DNA from 4 places in the Paenibacillus amylolyticus genome. Region 1 is predicted to be linked to each of the others. Evidence: predicted binding sites of a transcription regulator. Region 1 holds the regulator's gene; each other region holds the start of a gene.
What was found. Region 1 encodes Rex, which represses fermentation and respiration genes when NADH is low (regulators of the CRP and FNR family bind a similar motif). Its sites were predicted from a motif close to TTGTGAAATATTTCACAA; they were not measured.
Positions count from the first base shown of each region.

Region 2: adhE (bifunctional acetaldehyde-CoA/alcohol dehydrogenase) is a predicted target of Rex. The motif match lies at 1,725-1,742, and genes of this name have one in related genera.
Region 3: pflB (formate C-acetyltransferase) is a predicted target of Rex. The motif match lies at 1,549-1,566, and genes of this name have one in related genera.
Region 4: V6668_RS28635 (cytochrome ubiquinol oxidase subunit I) is a predicted target of Rex. The motif match lies at 1,409-1,426, and genes of this name have one in related genera.

Region 1 is NZ_CP145892.1:4,261,551-4,264,769, reverse strand. Features, by position in the region: gene dinG (ATP-dependent DNA helicase DinG) at 1-1,414, shown strand, start outside; gene V6668_RS18825 (redox-sensing transcriptional repressor Rex) at 1,634-2,287, shown strand; gene V6668_RS18820 (amidohydrolase) at 2,274-3,219, shown strand, end outside.
Region 2 is NZ_CP145892.1:4,495,059-4,498,277, forward strand. Features, by position in the region: gene adhE (bifunctional acetaldehyde-CoA/alcohol dehydrogenase) at 1-1,644, opposite strand, end outside; gene V6668_RS19960 (Crp/Fnr family transcriptional regulator) at 2,075-2,791, shown strand; gene V6668_RS19965 (hypothetical protein) at 2,879-3,219, opposite strand, start outside.
Region 3 is NZ_CP145892.1:4,491,681-4,494,899, forward strand. Features, by position in the region: gene pflB (formate C-acetyltransferase) at 1-1,466, opposite strand, end outside; gene adhE (bifunctional acetaldehyde-CoA/alcohol dehydrogenase) at 2,410-3,219, opposite strand, start outside.
Region 4 is NZ_CP145892.1:6,506,280-6,509,498, forward strand. Features, by position in the region: gene V6668_RS28635 (cytochrome ubiquinol oxidase subunit I) at 1-1,287, opposite strand, end outside; gene V6668_RS28640 (hypothetical protein) at 1,670-2,962, shown strand; gene V6668_RS28645 (glycosyltransferase) at 2,959-3,219, shown strand, end outside.

The DNA.
Region 1 (3,219 bases):
AATGCATATGAAATATTTCACCTTGGTTCATACACTGACCCGCCTATTTAAAGACAGTCGTAATGGACAGTTGCCTATGCTTCGTTCGCAGTTATCCGGGCATGAAAATTCGGTGCAATGGGGCTCCATGGTGGATCAGATGTTCCCGCTCGCTCTTGAAGTTAAGGAGCTGTGGGATCGTATGAGCGATGCCTTGTTTGGTCTGTTGCCTGAACGAAGTGATGCTTCACCGGGAGAGACGGGGCAATTTTCACTGCGTCTGAAAGCATCTCAGAAACCTGCAAAATGGCAGGAGTTGCAGGATCTGGAGAACCAGATCTATGTGACTCTGGGTGATTTGGTTCGCAAAGGGGACAAATTGCTGCTTGAAGTGAAAGAGGATCAGGATGATTATCAATCGGATAGTCTGATCACGGACATTACAGGACTGCTGAAAGATCTGACCACATTGAAGGAGAATCTACGTTTCTTCATGCGTATGGATGATGCCAAAACGGTGTACTGGATGGAAGCCAGCGGCCAATTCCGCAGCAAATCTCTCCAGCTGTATGCCGTACCTGTAGATGTGAGTGCACAACTTAAGGATTTATTTTTTGATAAAAAGAAAAGTGTTGTGCTTACATCGGCTACGCTTTCGGTAGATAAGTCATTCCAGTTCATGATTGAACAGCTTGGCTTGCAGGAAGCGGCCGAGAACAATCGGCTGTTAACGTCGATGTTGCCATCACCTTTCAACTATCGCGATCAGTCACTTCTGGTGATTCCGCGTGATTTCCCGAGTGTGAAGGGAAGTGTGGGTGATGCGCACTTTGTTAATATGCTGGTGCAATCACTTGCAGAGACGGCAATTGCTACGCGTGGACGCATGATGGTTCTGTTTACTTCATACAAGATGCTGCGACAGGTCTATGATCCGCTGAAGGAGGCACTGTCTGGCAACGACATCTCGTTGCTTGGGCAAGGCGTTGACAGTGGAAGTCGTTCCAAATTGACTCGCAGGTTTCAAGATGCCAAAGCAACGGTACTTCTGGGCACAAGCAGCTTCTGGGAGGGTGTAGATATCCCGGGAGAGGCCCTAACCTGTCTCGCTATTGTTCGACTGCCTTTCCAGCCACCGAATCATCCGTTGGTGGAAGCCAAGAGTGAGTTGCTTCAGGAACAGAAGAAAAATCCGTTCATGAAACTGTCCGTGCCACAAGCGGTCATCCGTTTCAAACAGGGATTTGGCCGATTGGTGCGTACAGCAAAGGACAGAGGAATTGTCATTGTTTATGATACACGGGTGATTGAAGCGTATTATGGTAAATTCTTTTTGTATTCATTACCTGGTCCCAAAATGGAGCATATGCTCACGGAGCAGATGGTTCCACGAATCACCGAGTGGTTGGAAAAACCTGCTAATGAACAAAAATAATGGTTGTTTTGTTCGTTATATCATTGCATGACACTATCGTTTGGCGTTAAACTTTATTAGATATTTCCGTATCCGATTAAAGCAGTTGCACGTAAGAACTTATAACCCAAATTACAAGGAGCATTCTGTATAAAATGTCACGTTTATCTTTGAGTTTTATACAGAATGCTCATCTTTTCATCTATTATTTTATCGTGGCCTTGGTAAGGGGGAGCAAGAATGAAATCGGATAAAATTTCGGAAGCGGTGGTACGACGTCTGCCTGTATACTTGCGTTATTTGAACGAGTTGCATCAGCGTGAGGTGGCTACTGTTTCTTCTCAAGAGCTTGGACAGAGGCTGGATCTGAATCCGGCCCAAATTCGTAAAGACCTGGCTTACTTCGGTGATTTTGGTCGTAAAGGGATCGGGTATGATGTATCCTATCTGATCGAGAAAATTCGTCACATTCTCAAAATCGATCAGCAAATTAATGTAGCTCTGGTAGGAGCGGGTAACCTCGGTCAAGCCTTGTCCAACTACAACGCATATCTGAAAGACAACATGAAGATTGTTGCTGTATTTGATGCATATGGACCGAAGATAGGTAGTCAAATCAACAGTTTGACGGTAAAACCAATGGATGAATTGACGGAAGCGGTTAAAATGGAAAACATTCGCATCGGAATTATCACGGTTCCGGATACGGAAGCCCAAAATGTAGCCGATCAGCTTATTGAATCAGGAATTGAAGCGATCCTTAATTTTGCACCAACCATTCTAAAAACACCGCCGCATATCCGCATTCACCATGCTGACTTTACAACAGATCTGCTTAGTTTGGCCTATTACTTGGATACTGGAAAGGACGACGAGGAAGATGACAACAAATAGATGGGTAATTCACAATGGCAAATTTGCTGTTAATGAAGGCGGCACAACATGGAACGTGGTCCACGGATACATGGTTGTTGAGAATGACAAGATTGTGCATATTGGTGAGACATTGCCGGATGAAGACAAAAATTGTACCAAAGTGGATGGAAAAGGACTGTTCTTCCTGCCGGGTCTGATCAATACGCATGGTCATGCAGCGATGTCGTTGCTCAGAGGGCACGGAGACGATCTTGCATTGCAAGTATGGTTGCAGGAAAAAATGTGGCCGATGGAAGCGAAAATGACTTCAGAAGACGTATATTGGGGAACTTCGCTATCGGTGCTTGAAATGTTGAAAGGCGGAACTACAGCTTTCCTGGACATGTACGATCACATGGATCAAGTTGCCAAAGTTGTGGAGCAATCCGGCGTTAGAGCAGCACTGGCACGTGGTGTAATCGGGTTGTGCTCGGAGGAAGAACAATTGCGGAAGCTGGAGGAGTCGGCTGCGTTTGCGCGTGAGTGGAATGGACAGGCAGATGGTCGCATTACAACCGTAATCTCGCCACATGCACCATATACATGCCCTCCTGACTACATAGAGAAGCTTGTGCAGGTCGCGAACGACCTAAACCTTCCCCTTCATACACATATGTCGGAAACGCTTCGTGAAGTCGAGCAGAACGTGGCTGATTATGGACTGCGTCCTGTGGCACATCTGGAGAAACTGGGCTTTTTCTCTCGTCCATCCCTGGTTGCACATGCGGTGCATCTGAATGATGAAGAGATTGAGATTCTGGCCCGTCATGATGTGGCTGTATCCCATAACCCGGGAAGTAACCTGAAACTCGCTTCCGGTGTTGCGCGGGTACCTGCGTTGCTGAAAGCAGGAGTTACCGTGTCACTCGGAACAGACGGACCGGCAAGCAACAACAACCTGGATATGTTCG
Region 2 (3,219 bases), 230 kb from region 1:
GATAATGCAGTCTGGTTGGAAGCGGCGCATCATTTCGGTTCCGCGATCTACCGTTGTTGTGGATGGATCTGGCTCAACATCGGAGAATACTTCGATGGCTACCGGCATTTGGCGTTGACGCAGATAGTGTTCTACCTTTTCAACATATCCAAGCTTCACCATCATGGCATCCGTAATAATGGCCACACGTGTGATGTCAGGCATTTTGGCAAGATACTGCGTTGCCCCTTTTTCGAAGTAGACTTTGTTCGGCACTTTGAACCATTGCATATTCACGGTACGGCGAGCCACCCTTTTCACATTGATTAAGTTCACAGCGGTTACGTTGGAAGAAGTCGAGTTACGTCCGTATGATCCGCATCCCAGTGTCAATGACGGCATGTTTGTGTTGTAGATATCCCCGATGGCACCGTGTGTGGATGGTGAGTTCACAATAATCCGTCCGGTTTGCAGACGATCTGCGAATTTGCCAATCACTTCTTCATTTGTGGAGTGGATAACCGAGGAGTGACCCATGCCGCCAAAAGCAACCACTTCTGCTGCACGTTCAATTCCCTCTGCTGCCGTTTTAACTTTGTAACAAGCCAGTACCGGGCTTAATTTCTCAGCCGACAATGGGAATTTGGTACCTACCCCTTCAATCTCGGCCACGAGAATTTTGGTGCCTGCTGGAACTTCAATACCACACAATTTCGCAATGCTTACCGCAGATTGACCAACAATCGCCGGGTTCACCGCACATTTCTCGGTATTAATCGCACCTGCTGTCAATTTTGCTGCTTCATCTTTGTTAACAAAGTAACAGCCATTTGCAATCATTTTTTTCTTCACTTGATCGAAGATCGGTTCTTCAATGATGACCGCTTGCTCGGAAGCACAGATCATGCCGTTATCGAAAGACTTGGACAGGATCAAATCCGTAACTGCCTGATTGATATCCGCGCTTTTCTCGATAAAGCAAGGTACGTTACCCGGTCCTACGCCCAGTGCAGGTTTACCACAGCTGTACGCTGCACGTACCATGCCTGATCCGCCTGTTGCCAGAATGAGAGCCACATCATTGTGATTCATCAGTTCATTTGTACGATCCATGGAAGGATCATCAATCCACTGGATACAATCTGCTGGTGCACCATGTTTCACAGCCGCTTCCAGCAGGATTTTGGCAGCTTCCCGGCTACAATTCTGTGCAGATGGGTGGAAACCAAAGATGATCGGGTTACGCGTCTTGATAGAGATCAGTGCTTTAAACATCGTCGTTGATGTTGGGTTCGTGACCGGTGTAATCCCCATAATAATGCCGACCGGCTCCGCAATTTTCTGGAAGCTCTCATATTCGTTATCTTCAATCACACCTACGGTTTTATCGTACTTGATACTGTGATACACATATTCTGTTGCAAATATATTTTTGGTGATTTTATCCTCATACACTCCGCGGCCTGTTTCTTCTACGGCCATCTTGGCGAGCATCATGTGTTTATCCAGACCCGCAAGCGCCATCGCTTGCACAATCCGGTCAATCTGCTTCTGGTCCATCTTCATGAATGCGGCGTGTGCTTTATTCGCTTTGTCGATTAACGTTTGGATATACTGACCTGCTGTCGGTTCTTTTGCTGGGGCGACTTCGTTCTTTACAGCCATCTCCCTCATCCTCCTAAAGGTTCGTATTAGTTTGTCTCTCTCGTTTACATTCACATCGTAACATGACAATAAACTTAATTATGTGATTTTTTTCACAAAGTATAACAAATTTAATTTAAGTTTTGTAGTGTCCTTCATACGACCATTTCCACTTCCTATTTAAAATATAGAGCTGTAAAATTCATCCTCTCCATTAAAAGTGAATTTTATCACAATGTTTGAAATTTCGTCATTTTTGCCCCCTTTCCTTCCCCCTCAAACGGTAAGATTAGGTATATACTGAACTTAAAAATTGAACCACCGCAATTTGTACCGTCCTTCCTCCCGGCCGAGATGACCCTGATCAGGACGGCAACGGTTTGCGGCGAACCTCGGAGGCTACTGCTTACTACAGAAGGTCGTCCGATGGACATAAAGGGGAGATAGACTTATGAGAGAACTAACAACTGTACTGGAAAAGCGCGGTAATACTAACTGTTTCTCGGAAGCAAATTTCAACCATCTGCTGGTTACCATGAAAGATAGAACCTATCCGGAAGGTACACATCTGTACTGGGAAGGCGACATCTCTGACAAACTTTATTATATGAAACGGGGCCGTGCCCAGATCACCAAATCCACGGATGAAGGCAAGGAACTGATCATGTACATGTATCAATCCGGTGATATGATTGGGCAGGCTGATCCTTTCTTTGGCTCTAAACACAGCTTCTCAGCGGAAGTATTGGAGGACAGTGAGATCGGTGTACTGGAGCATAAAGACCTGGAGATGCTGATATGCCAGCATTGTGACTTCGCGATCGATTTTATGAAATGGATGGGCATCCACCATCGGTTGACACAGACCAAATTCCGGGATCTCATGTTATATGGCAAACCGGGTGCACTTTGCTCCACCCTCATTCGGTTGTCGAATTCGTATGGTGAGCCTCATGGAGAGCATGTCATTATTCACAAAAAAATTACCCACACGGACCTGTCCAATATGATTGGAGCCACTCGTGAAAGTGTAAACCGCATGTTAAGCGACCTGCGTAAGAAAGATGGGATTGAATATGACAATGGAATGATTGTCATCAAAGATCTGAAGATGCTGCAAGGAATCTGTCACTGTGAGCTTTGCCCGAACGAGATCTGTCGTATTTAATATTTGACTATGCTGATCGGATCTTGTTTATATATTTAATGAAAAAAAGCCCAGTTCTCTAAAAAGAGATTGGGCTTCTTGGTATACTTAGGATGCATTGGTTAATTCGAGCTTTACCGCATCACGTGGATTCAATTTCATGTCCAGACCATTTTCCATTAATTCTTTGTCATTCACCATAATGACCCAACGCTCATTCATACGAGGCGTGACATTCTCGACCGAGACGACAAATTTGTTGTTCTCCGACATTCTTACAATGCCGCTGGACTTCAACACATCGCGAACTGTGCACTCTTGAACGTAGACGCCGGCATATTGACGATTAAGGGTTGGCATAATGTTTCCACCGCTAACCTTGAGTAACGTTGTCTGATATGCAACGCCATCCCCCCCACTGTCAGCGGCTTTCACGTAAATGATCACTT
Region 3 (3,219 bases), 230 kb from region 1:
ATATACAGCTTAGCCAGCCACTCCATCATTGGTTTGAAGCGTTTCATAACCTCATTGTAATCCAGCACTTCGCTAGTAATGGCAGGATACTCAGGTCCAACTTGTGCTCCGGATTTCTCGTCACGACCACCGTTGATCGCATACAGGAGAGCTTTTGCCAGGTTGGCACGAGCGCCGAAGAATTGCATTTGTTTCCCGATCTTCATCGCCGACACACAGCAAGCAATACCGTAATCGTCACCGTAGATCGGACGCATCAGATCATCATTTTCATACTGGATTGAGCTGGTTTCGATGGATACTTTACTGCAATAATCTTTGAAAGCTTCTGGAAGTTTCGTTGACCAGAGAACAGTCAGGTTCGGTTCTGGTGCAGGACCCAGGTTGTGCAGCGTATGCAGGAAACGGAAGCTGTTTTTGGTTACACGCGTTTCACCATTCACGGACATACCACCGATGGACTCAGTCACCCATGTTGGATCTCCACTGAATAGTTCGTTGTAATCCGGTGTACGCAGGAATTTGACAATCCGCAGTTTCATTACAAAATGGTCAACTAATTCCTGAGCCTGTTCTTCGGACAAAATGCCCTCTTGCAGGTCACGTTCAATGTAGATATCCAGGAAAGAAGATACACGTCCCAGTGACATCGCAGCACCGTTTTGTTCTTTGATCGCAGCGAGATAACCGAAGTACAACCATTGGAACGCTTCTTTTGCTGTAGTCGCTGGTAAGGAAATATCGAACCCGTGCATATCGCCCAATTGTTTCAATTCTTGCAATGCACGAATCTGTTCAGACAATTCTTCCCGCAGACGAATGACATCTTCATCAATAACATCAACTTCGAGTGCATTCAGTTCGCCTTTTTTGTTACGAATCAGGAAGTCTACCCCGTACAAAGCTACACGACGATAGTCACCGATGATCCGGCCACGGCCGTAAGCATCTGGCAGACCTGTAATAATTCCTGCTTTACGCGCTGCACGCATGTCGGAAGTATAAGCATCGAATACACCCTGGTTGTGTGTTTTGCGAATGTTTGTAAATATATCAATGACGCCCTGTGGCATTTCAAAGCCATATGCCTCACATGCGTCAATCATCATGCGGATTCCGCCTGTTGGTTGAATGGAACGTTTGAACGGAGCATCGGTCTGAACGCCGACAATCTGCTCTTTGGATTGATCCAGATAACCGGGTTGGTGAGAAATAATAGTACCTGGTGTGTTCACATCAACGTCAAGGACACCGCCGTTATCCCGTTCTTTTTTGGTCAGATCAGATACGATCTCCCACAATTCTTTGGTATTCTGGGTTGCACCTGCGAGAAATGCTTCGTCGCCGTAATACGGAGACAAGTTGTGTGCCAGAAAATCATTCACATCTACGGATTTGGTCCATGTTCCTTTGGTAAAGTTTCTCCAGCCTGTTTGTTGTTTGACATCTTTTTCAATCACCGACATCGTAATCCCTCCACTAATTTGGATTTCTGGACACATAACATCTTGCTTCATTCGTAGCATTGTGTGCCCAGAGCCGCGATTAATGTGAATTGTTTCACATAAACCGGAACATGTTCTCTCTACTTGGGAACCGGAACCGCGGGATGAATGTTTTTCTTACATTTTCAGTATACGACTTGGGGCTTTCATCATCTGTGATTTTTGTCACAAAGCCAGTGAACTAACTCACTCCACCTGCGCTGTGTCCCATTGACCCCTGTAAATTCACACTTAGCCACTGCGCGGGCAGAACAACTTCCGATCGCTGTTATCCCCGGATTTTTTCAATTTTATATTTCAAAGGGGAAAATCCGGGGATAAAGGCGAACGCTCCGCTTCTTCAGTTTTTTCTGCCCACTCCGTTATTGTGTGAACATCTGGCTCAAACAGCCACGTCACGGATTCCGTGTAACCTCTATAGAACCCGTTGCTCCTCTATGCTCGGAGCAAATCAAATCTTAGAATAAATCCTGAAAAACAGGTGCTTCGCTCTTCTGTTTTTCTGCCCACTCCGTTATTGTGTGAACATCTGGCTCAAACAGCCACATCACGGATTCCGTGTAACCTCTATAGAACCCTTTGCTCCTCTATGCTCGGAGCAGCAAATCAAATCTTAGAAAAAATCCTGAAAAACAGATGCTCGCTCTTCTGTTTTTCTGCCCACTCCGTTATTGTGTGAACATCTGGCTCAAACAGCCACATCACGGATTACGTGTAACCTCTCTAGAACCCTTTTGCTCCTCTATGCTCGGAGCAAATCAAATCTTAGAATAAATCCTGAAAAACAGATGCTCGCTCTTCTGTTTTTCTGCCCTCTCGTTATTGTGTGAAAGACGGCAATCGGGGCTCCCCTCTCGGGGAACCCTGATCTTCTTGCCGTAAAGCACGCTTTGTTCTAAATTTATTATTCAAACTTTCCGTAGAAAGCGTTGCGGTATACATCAGCCAGTTCAGTTACCAGCGGCAACTTCGGATTGGCGGTTGTACATTGGTCTTCGAAGGCACGGTCTGCCAGATAATCGACATGTGCTTCAAAGTCTTTGGCATCGAATCCGATCTCTTGGAACGATTCTTCAATACCCAAGATTTTGTTCAGGTTACGGATGGCATTGATAAGACTGGTTACCCCTTCTTCTGTCGTGCGAGCAGGCAATCCCAAGATACGGGCAATTTCGGCATACCGCTCATCCGCTACAAAGTGCGAATATTTCGGGAACGATGCAAATTTGGTCGGTTTTTTCGCGTTGTAACGAATGACGTGTGGCATCAGAATGGCATTGGTGCGTCCGTGTGCGGTGTGATACTGACCGCCCCATTTGTGCGCCAAGCTGTGGTTAATGCCCAGGAATGCGTTGGCAAACGCCATACCTGCAATCGTGGAAGCATTATGCATTTTCTCACGTGCCAGTTTATCACCTTGCAGCGCAGATTGCTCCAGGTATTGGAACACCAGTTGGATTGCTTTGATCGCAAGTCCATCCGTGTAATCATTTGCCATAACAGATACATAAGCTTCAATCGCATGCGTCAGTACGTCCATTCCTGTGTCGGCAACCGCTGTTCTAGGCAGGGAATATACGAATTCTGGATCGACAATCGCTACGTCTGGAGTCAGCTCATAGTCGGCCAATGGATATTTGGTGTTACCTTGATTTTTATCTGTGATAACCGCGAACGATGTCACTTCAGAACCTGTACCCGATGTGGTTGGGAT
Region 4 (3,219 bases), 2.2 Mb from region 1:
TCCGAGAACCGTATACGCAGCGGTAAAAGCAATGGTCGAGAACAGGATCATTCCTGCGGATACGTTCGGTGATACACCGGCTTCGGTTGTCATATAGCCAAATACTGTCCATGGCTGCCTTCCAACTTCGGTCATAATCCAACCTGACGTATTGGCGATAAACGGCAAAGATATGGCAAATACCATCAGACGCATAAACCACTTTCCAGCGACCTCCAGCTTCTTGCGCATAGCCAGAAACGTACCGTACAGAGCCAGCACAATCATCAAACCACCCGCTGCGATCATAATGCGGAAACTCCAGAACGTTGTCCGTACCGGCGGGATGTAATCCCCCGGTCCATACGTCTGCTGATACTCAGCATTCAGTTCCTTCATACCTTTGACACTACCGGAGAACTGGCTGTAGGACAGGTAACTAAGTAACCCAGGGATTTTGATCTCACCCGTACTCTCCTGTTTATCCGGGTCAATAAAAGCGACCACCGTCCATGGTGCCGGATCTTCTGTCGTTGTCCATGTGCCCTCACTGGCTGCCATCTTCATCGGCTGTGTCTCCACCAGATATTGCGCCTGGAAGTGACCCGAGAATGCGACGCCGAATGAGGAAATAAGAGCGATAATGATCGCAATATTAAACGATTTGCGGAAGATCTCCACATCCTGCTTTTTCATCAATTTGTAGGCACTGATCCCGGTTACGACGAAGGCCCCTGTCATCAATGCCCCAAAGACTGTATGTGGGAACTCAACGAGAAGCTGACCATTTGTGATGAGTGCAAAGAAATCATTCATCTCGGCTCGGCCGTTGTTAATCTCAAACCCAACAGGATGTTGCATAAATGAATTGGCTGCCAGAATCCACAGCGCGGACAGGAATGTGCCGACAAACACCAGCCAGATGCAGGCCAGATGCACTTTTTTGGACAAACGATCCCACCCGAATATCCACAATCCAATAAATGTAGACTCCATAAAAAATGCCAGCAGCGCTTCAATAGCCAGTGGCGCACCGAACACGTCCCCCACAAACCGAGAGTACTCGGACCAGTTCATGCCAAACTGGAATTCTTGCAGAATACCTGTGACAACCCCGACGGCAAAGTTAATCAGGAACAGCTTGCCCCAGAACTTCGCCATCGTTTTGTAGATTTCCTTACCCTTAACAACGTACAACGTCTCCATGATTGCAACCAACAGTACAAGACCGATGGATAGCGGGACAAAAAAGAAATGGAAAATCGTTGTAAGTGCATATTGGATACGCGATAACATAATCGGATCCATACCGTTACCCCTTCTTTCTGTTCACTTCGCAGTATGCGTATTTGGCATTGAAGCTGCACCTTCGCTGTCTGTCCGCCAAATACGTTGATGAACGTATTGTGCCAGATTACCTATTTTATACATGTGAGAATTATCACAATCTTCGTCTCTAGAGCAAAAAAAAGTGATCCTGGTCACACAAAAGATAAAATTCAGCCTATTATCACAGCATGCCAACTGCATCTATTCATGGAAGATACTCATGTTTGGGACGGAATGCCCATATGTTAGTCTCAGGCATATCATGCGAAGTACCGTGAGGGCTTTACATATGAAGTGAAAGCATGAAGCACATGCAGAGTGAAGACGCTCCATATTACAGTCAAGGTGAGGTGAACTATTCATGGAAAAACCTGCACCACTACCAGGTGAAGACACCGAAGCCAGCCTGGATAAGGCCAGTACAACACAGCCCCCTGTCCGGTATGTTCTCTTCCCTCGCAAAGGAGGTTGGTCATCCTTTCCCTATCCCGATATTGCTGCACTGCTGTCGATCGAGGGAGAGGTCTACTATGTCAGCAGCCTGACGCAAACAGAAGATGTGCCTCCGGTCATTACCGCCATCTCCCTCCCTGAGGCTGAGCAGCTATTGCTGGAACCTCGCACCGTAGCCGTGGTCGCCCATCCCTACTGGCTAATAGCTACGGCTTCGCTGGAGCCTGAGCTATGTATTGCCCTGCTCCCTGAGCCTGCTGGAAACGAAGCAGAATCTCCGCTATGGGAGAGCAGTATTTCCAAACTGGTCGGCATCGCCGATCTGGTAGGCACATCCTCCGAAACACGTTATATGAAGCTGTTATTCCAAGGCGTACGTGCTATCTGGCTGGGCGGAGAAGACCCTGCACCTGCGGGTACGATGCAAAAGGATGATCTCGAAGTCCCTCTCCGGGACTACGAACTGCTCTTCTTGCATGCGCTGCGGCAGATCCTGTCAGGCACTCCAGATAGCGTCACCCTGCTTCAATGCAGTGTACGTGCCGACTTCTACCGTCAGCTCCGTGCCAAAGCAGGTGCACATGAGACGATATCCTTTTTGCTGGCAGCCTATGAGTACTTGCTTGAAGATCCGCGGGCCGTCCATTCGTTGCAAGAGGCCTTCACCCATGCGGTCATGAATGGTCGCAGTGATTGTGTGGTCTCCCATTATCGATTCCTGTCTGCCATCCATGCCCGGGCTGGACAGTTGGAGGACGCCCTGCGGGTGTATGGAATTAGTGCAGCAGATGAACAAGAACGGCATCATTATGAACAGTTATGTCGCTGGCTTGAGGCAGGAGAAGATCAACTTGTACGAGCGGAACTACTCCGTATGAACGATGATTACGGAAATGCCCTGCGTATCCTGGACGAACTTGGCGGAGAAACGGCGCGACATTGGAAATTCCGCATTTACCAGGAGACTGGACGTGTGGAAGAAGCACTGGCTCTGGTGCATGCAGTCGATATTCAGGATGATGCCAGTCGCCGGGATTACCAGCAATTATCCGGCAGTGCGCTGGCACTGCGAGGGGAACGACACGGGGCAGTCCGACATTTCCTTGAGACAGCACTGGAGGATGAAGATGCGCTGGTCCGGATTGTCGAGCTGGAGCTGTTGGATCATGCTGTACAGCAATTGCTTGGGGAGGTGCCATGATGCTGGACCCAAAGAAGCGTAGACAACAGTTGAATGGACCAATGGTGCACAGGGATATCCGAACCGAAACCACTTACACGCCAACGGAAACAGTCGATCGAACACATACAGACGCATTGGGAAATGGCGATCACACCCCGGATCATGCACAACCAACGCAGGACATCCGAAGCCAAGTGCATCACTGGAATGATTCACAAGGTCAGGCAGAACAGAATGCTGCTGTAACACATGAGGAAACAAGTATATTCAAAGAA